Sphaerisporangium rubeum: one gene and its partner. The protein of the gene in region 2 interacts with the protein of the main gene of each other region in a pairwise test. Links are inferred from orthologs where the notes say so. Each region holds a gene or a part of one and is shown on either strand. Other genes may lie near its edges.

The links.
Region 1: the proteins of rplA (region 2) and thrS interact in binary tests that used the Escherichia coli proteins (3 or more experiments, as listed by UniProt). The link is inferred for Sphaerisporangium rubeum from one-to-one orthologs.

The regions. Positions count from the first base shown.
Region 1 is NZ_JACHIU010000001.1:3,268,705-3,272,006, forward strand. The notes cover bases 224-3,211. They hold thrS (threonine--tRNA ligase), read left to right. Parts: upstream 224-727; coding sequence 728-2,695; downstream 2,696-3,211. Other genes in these bases: BJ992_RS14075 (GH25 family lysozyme), read left to right, coding at 224-611; BJ992_RS14085 (HIT family protein), read left to right, coding at 2,877-3,211. Also shown: more of BJ992_RS14075, read left to right, coding at 1-223; more of BJ992_RS14085, read left to right, coding at 3,212-3,302. UniProt on the Escherichia coli protein: Catalyzes the attachment of threonine to tRNA(Thr) in a two-step reaction: L-threonine is first activated by ATP to form Thr-AMP and then transferred to the acceptor end of tRNA(Thr). The rate-limiting step is amino acid activation in the presence of tRNA.
Region 2 is NZ_JACHIU010000001.1:1,422,498-1,425,670, reverse strand. What follows is about bases 300-3,158. They hold rplA (50S ribosomal protein L1), read right to left. Parts: upstream 2,160-3,158; coding sequence 1,440-2,159; downstream 300-1,439. Other genes in these bases: nusG (transcription termination/antitermination protein NusG), read right to left, coding at 2,893-3,158; rplK (50S ribosomal protein L11), read right to left, coding at 2,288-2,719; BJ992_RS06105 (SCO4651 family lipoprotein), read right to left, coding at 357-1,196. In the rest of the region: more of nusG, read right to left, coding at 3,159-3,173. UniProt on the Escherichia coli protein: One of the primary rRNA binding proteins, it binds very close to the 3'-end of the 23S rRNA. Forms part of the L1 stalk. It is often not seen in high-resolution crystal structures, but can be seen in cryo_EM and 3D reconstruction models.

The DNA of each region.
Region 1 (3,302 bases), 1.8 Mb from region 2 along the record:
CGGTCGTGCTGCACGGTGTTGACGTGTCCAACTGGCAGGGGGCGGTCGACTGGGCCGGGCACGCCGGCGACGGTGTCGGCTTCGGGTTCGCCAAGGCCAGCGAAGGCACCGGGTTCACCGACAAGTGGTTCGCACGCAACTGGGCCGCGATGCGGGAGAACTGGCTGGTCTGCGGCGCCTACCACTTCGGCCACCCCAAGTCCGACCCGGTGGACCAGGCGCGGCACTTCCTCGACGTGGTGGACGCCGCGGGGGGTCTGCGGCGTGGCGACCTGATCGCGCTGGACCTGGAACGGTCGGGGCATCTGCCGCCGCGCGAGGTGTCGGCGTTCGCCAGGCGGTGGTGCAAGGTCATCTCGCTCGTCACCGGGGTCCGGCCGGTGATCTACACGTTCCTCGCCTTCGCCAGGAAGGGGAACTGCCAGGGCCTGCAGGACCACCCGCTGTGGATCGCCGCGCCGAGCCACCCGAAGGGCCGTCCCGTGGTCCCCGCGCCGTGGCGGCGCTGGACCATCCACCAGTACGCGCACGGCTCCACCGACCGCAACGTCTTCCGCGGCACCCGCGCCGAGCTCGCCGCGCTCGGCTACCAGCCGCGCCGCCTGACCTGACCGTGGTGCGCGGCCCGGCCGCGCCTGACGAGATCTCCTGGCGAGATAACGGGAGGCGATTCGGCGGTACCATCGGGCACGATGATGGGAAAGCCCTTCTAGACCTTGGAGTGACCGTGCCCGCCGCCCTCGAAATACGCATCACCCTCGCCGGAGCCGAGCGTGTGGTGGCGGCGGGGACGACGGCCGGCGAGGCGCTCGGTGCCGACGGCCGCACCGTCGTCGCGGCCCGCGTCAACGGTGAGCCGCGCGACCTCGCGAGCGAGGTCGCCGACGGCGACGTCGTCGAGCCCATCGACATCGCCTCCCCCGAGGGCCGGTCCATCCTGCGCCACTCCACCGCGCACGTCATGGCCCAGGCCGTCCAGGAGCTGTTCCCCGAGGCCAGGCTCGGCATCGGCCCCCCCGTCGAGAACGGCTTCTACTACGACTTCGACGTCGCGCGGCCGTTCACCCCCGACGACCTCAAGCGCGTCGAGAAGCGCATGCGCGAGATCGTCAAGCAGGGCCAGCTGTTCTCCCGCCGTCCCGTCTCCGACGAGGACGCGCGCGCCGAGCTCGCCGCCGAGCCGTACAAGCTGGAGCTGATCGGACTCAAGGGTGGCGCCGCCGACGAGGAGAGCGTCGAGGTGGGTGGGGGTCAGCTCACCATCTACGACAACCTCGACCCCTCCTCCGGCGAGCTGTGCTGGAAGGACCTGTGCCGCGGGCCGCACGTGCCGTCCACCCGGGTCATCCCGGCGTTCAAGCTCATGCGCTCCGGCGGCGCCTACTGGCGGGGCAGCGAGAAGAACCCTCAGCTCCAGCGCATCTACGGCACCGCGTGGGAGTCCCGCGACAAGCAGGACGAGTACCTCCACCTGCTGGCCGAGGCCGAGAAGCGCGACCACCGCAAGCTCGGCGCCGAGCTCGACCTGTTCTCCTTCCCCACCGAGCTCGGCTCGGGTCTCGCGGTGTTCCACCCCAAGGGGGGTGTGGTGCGCCGCGTCATGGAGGACTACTCGCGCCGCCGCCACGAGGAGGCGGGGTACTCGTTCGTCAACACCCCGCACATCACCAAGGAGAACCTCTTCCAGCTCTCCGGGCACCTCGGCTGGTACGCCGACGGCATGTTCCCCCCCATGGAGCTCGAAGGCGCGCGCTACTACCTCAAGCCGATGAACTGCCCCATGCACAACCTGATCTTCAGGTCGCGGGGCCGGTCCTACCGTGAGCTGCCGCTGCGGCTGTTCGAGTTCGGCAGCGTGTACCGCTACGAGAAGTCCGGCGTGGTGCACGGCCTGACCCGCGTGCGCGGCATGACCCAGGACGACGCGCACATCTACTGCACTCGCGACCAGATGCAGGACGAGCTCAAGAGCCTGCTGCGGTTCGTGCTCGGCCTGCTGCGCGACTACGGCCTCGACGACTTCTACCTGGAGCTGTCGACCCGCGACCCCGACAAGTCCATCGGCACCGACGAGGTGTGGGCCGAGGCCACCGAGGCGCTGCGGGCCGCCGCCGAGTCCGAGAAGCTCGACCTGGTGCTCGACGAGGGCGGCGCGGCGTTCTACGGGCCCAAGATCTCGGTGCAGGTCAAGGACGCCATCGGCCGGAGCTGGCAGATGTCGACCATCCAGGTCGACCTCAACCTGCCTGAGCTGTTCGAGCTGGAGTTCCAGGGTGACGACGGCGCGCGGCAGCGGCCCGTCATGATCCACCGGGCCCTGTTCGGTTCGGTCGAGCGATTCTTCGGCGTGCTGGTCGAGCACTACGCCGGCGCGTTCCCTCCCTGGCTCGCCCCCGTGCAGGTCGTCGGCATCCCGATCTCCGACGCGCACGTGACCTACCTCCAGGACGTGGCCGAGCGGTTGCGCGCGCGTGGCATCCGGGTCGAGATCGACGCCTCGGCCGACCGCATGCAGAAGAAGATCCGCAACGCGCAGAAGTCCAAGGTCCCGTTCATGCTGCTGGCCGGCGACGACGACGTGTCCCACGGCGCGGTGTCGTTCCGCTACCGCAGCGGCGAGCAGAAGAACGGCGTCGCCGTGGCCGACGCCGTCGCCGAGATCGTCGACGCCGTGGAACGCCGCATCCAGGTCTGACCGGTCCTGGTCCGCACGGACCATATGGGGTCGTGCCGGCCCCACGCGTCACCGTCCTCGGACAGGGGTACGGCTGTGCGGGGCCGTGGCACCGTCCCTGCAAGGGACGTGCCGTTGCGCCGAGCCGTGGCACCGTCCCCTGGGGCGGTGCCGCGTGGCCCGCCGTCCTATGCTGCATGGCATGCAGGAGTCGATCGAGCAGTCAGGCGCGGGGGATCCCGACAACTTCCAGCGGCTGTGGACGCCGCACCGCATGGCGTACATCAAGGGTGAGGGCAAGCCCACGGGCACCGGCCCGGGGGAGGGGTGCCCCTTCTGTGCCATACCCAAGATGTCCGACCAGGACGGCCTGACCGTCGCACGCGGCTCCTCGGTGTACGCCGTGCTGAACCTCTATCCCTACAACTCCGGCCACCTGATGGTCTGCCCCTACCGCCACGTGGCCGACTACGGCGACCTCGACGAGCCGGAGACCGCCGAACTGGCCGACTTCACCAAGCGGGCCATGTTCTGCCTGCGCAAGGCCAGCGGAGCCCAGGGGTTCAACATCGGCATGAACCAGGGCCACGTGGCCGGCGCCGGCATAGCGGGTCACCTGCACCAGCAC
Region 2 (3,173 bases):
GGTACACGGCCGAAGGACCCATGGAAAAGCGAACGAGCCCCGGCGCAGGCGCGCGGGGCTCACACAGACGGCGTGCGGCACGAGGCGCACGCGGACCATATGGAAACTCTCGACACACCTGCGCTGGTCGCCCACGATCGTGGGACCTTCGGCCACAGAGCCAGGACAAGGCTCAGTGACGACCGGCGGTCTTCGGCGAGACCACTGTACGCGCCAGGACGGCCTCCCACCAAATCGGTTTCCCCGTGACGGTCCTGTACGGCATCGAGCCACGGCCGGAAGGCCGGTTCCCGCCACAGACAACGGTACGTCCCGCACCGGCCGGTGCGGGACGTACCGAGGCGTACAGGCGGTGGTCAGCCACCGATGGCGCCGCCGTTGCCGTTGAGGCCCTTCGGCAGGTCGCCGACCTGGTCGGCCGGCGGGGCCGTGACCTCGGCGGCCTCGTTGAACTGGCTGAACTGCAGAGCCGCCTTGAAGGTGCCGCCCTCGGCGGCGCCGTTCATCTCCATCTTGCGCGGCAGGTTCTCGGCGTCGATCCACGCGTCGAACTTCATGTCCTTGAGCTCGCCGAGCTGAGGCTCCAGCTTCTGGCGCATCTCGGGGTCGAGCTGCTGCACGGCCGCGGCCACCGGGAAGGTGCCCTTGTAGTGCGTGGTGTCCACACCGCCGACCGTCTCGGTGCCGACGGCCTTGACGTCCTTGGACCCAGTGATCATCTTGACGCTGGTCTTGAGGTCGAGCTGCTGCGCCTGAGCGAGGAACTGAGAGGCGTCGACACCGGCCGAGCGGCCGAGCTCGGCGAGGTCGAGCTTGATCCAGGACTTGGTGCCGCCGAGGAGCTTGTTCAGCATCTCGACCTTCATGTACGCCGTCTGCCCGAGCAGGATCACCCGCACGCCACCCGGCACGTTCTGGCCGCCGGCCGAGATCTTGTCCAAGGTGACGTCCGAGGCCACCTGGGGCTTCTGGTGGTAGACCATGGTGCCGGTGACCGAACCCGCGCCGTCCTTGGGTGAGGTGAAGTCCACCGAGATCTGCGCCTGGTAGGAGTCCACCGACTCGGCGCTCTTCACGCTCGCCTGCAGCGCCTCCGCCGCTGCGAGCTTGACCGAGCCGAGAGGCTGCGCCGTGCTCTGCGTCGGCTGACCGCAAGCCGAGACCGCGATCAGCATGGCCGCGCCGGCAGCCACCATCGCGGAAGTAGTTCGCCGCTTCACTTCGATTCCCTTCTATCCCCCCGGACGTGTTTTCGACCCTACGCGCCCCCTCTACCCCGTGCGGCGAGTTCTTTCCAGCAGACATGCCCGCACGCAGCGGGCCGACGCGATCACAGATGATCTGACCTGCGAGGACACGACCTGAGGAGGAAATGAGAAAAGGCCCCGCGCCGACGTGGCGTGGGGCCTTTCCCGCGGCTGCGCTGCCGGTGAGGACCGTCAGGCGTCGAGCTCGGCGGTGATGCCGCGCGTGATGTTGGGGTCCACCGGGATGCCGGGGCCCATGGAGGTGGAGAAGGTGATCTTCTTCAGGTAACGGCCCTTGGCCGCGGTCGGCTTGAGCCGGACCACCTCGTCGAGCGCGGCGGAGTAGTTCTCCAGGAGCTGACGCTCGGGGAACGACACCTTGCCGATGATGAAGTGCAGGTTCGCGTGCCGGTCGACCCGGAACTCGATCTTGCCGCCCTTGATGTCGGTCACGGCCTTGGCGACGTTCGGCGTGACGGTGCCGGTCTTGGGGTTCGGCATGAGGCCACGGGGGCCGAGCACGCGGCCGAGACGGCCGACCTTGCCCATGAGGTCCGGCGTGGCGACGACGGCGTCGAACTCGCTGAGCCGGTTGCCCTTGGAGATGTCGTCGATCAGCTCGTCCGCGCCGACGATGTCGGCACCCGCGGCGCGGGCCTCCTCGGCACGGTCACCGGTCGCGAAGACCAGGACCCGGGCGGTCTTGCCGGTGCCGTGCGGGAGGTTGACGGTGCCGCGGACCATCTGGTCGGCCTTGCGGGGGTCGACACCCAGCCGCAGGGCGACCTCGACGGTCGCGTCGAACTTGGTGACCGAGGTGCTCTTGGCGAGCTTGGCGGCCTCGACCGGAGAGTAGAGGTTCTCCGGGTTGATCTGGTCCGCCGCCTTGCGGTAGGTCTTGCTGCGCTTCATTTCTCTCCTCGTGGAGTGCGTGGTCGTGGGCCAGCGCGTGGCCCTCCCACCGATGGCGCCGGTACGGCCGTGCCGTCCGGCCCGTGATTCGGGTGCCACCGACGCGGATCATCCAGATGGACGACCGGTCAGTCGGCGATGGTGATGCCCATCGACCGCGCGGTGCCGGCGATGATCTTCTCGGCGGCCTCGATGTCGAGCGCGTTGAGGTCCGGCATCTTCGTCTCGGCGATCTGGCGCAGCTGCTCCTTGGTGAGCTTGCCGACCTTGTCGCGGAGCGGGTTGGCGCTCGCCTTGTCGAGGCCCGCGGCCTTCTTGATCAGCTCAGGCGCCGGCGGCGTCTTCGTGATGAAGGTGAAGCTGCGGTCTTCGAAGATGGTGATCTCGACGGGGATGATGTTGCCCCGCTGGGCCTCGGTGGCGGCGTTGTACTGCCGCACGAAGTCCATGATGTTCACGCCGTGCGGACCGAGCGCGGTACCGACCGGCGGCGCGGGTGTGGCCTGGCCGGCCGGAAGCTGCACCTTGACCAGTGCCGCGATCTTCTTCTTTGGAGGCATTGTCCTACTCCGGGTCCGTTTACTCCTGCGAGACTTCCACGGAGGTGGAAGCCACCGAGGGCATGCGCCGGCCAGGCGGCCATCCCTCGGGATTCACCCCGCGTCGGCTCTCGGCCCGCGGGGACGACTTACCAGTGTATGCGTGGCGGCGGATCACCGAGACCCGGACGGCGTCAGATCTTGGAGACCTGGTTGAACGACAGCTCCACCGGGGTCTCACGGCCGAAGATGGACACCAGCACCTTGAGTTTCTGCGACTCGGCGCTGATCTCGCTGACCGTGGCGGGGAGCGTGGCGAACGGGCCGTCCATGACGGTGACCGACTCGCCGACCTCGAAGTCGACGGTGGCGGCCGCGGCCTTGGCGGTGGTGGTCTTGGCCTGCTCGGTCGGCTCAGGCGCGAGCAGCTTGGCGACCTCGTCCAGGCTGAGCGGGCTCGGCCGGTTGGACAGGC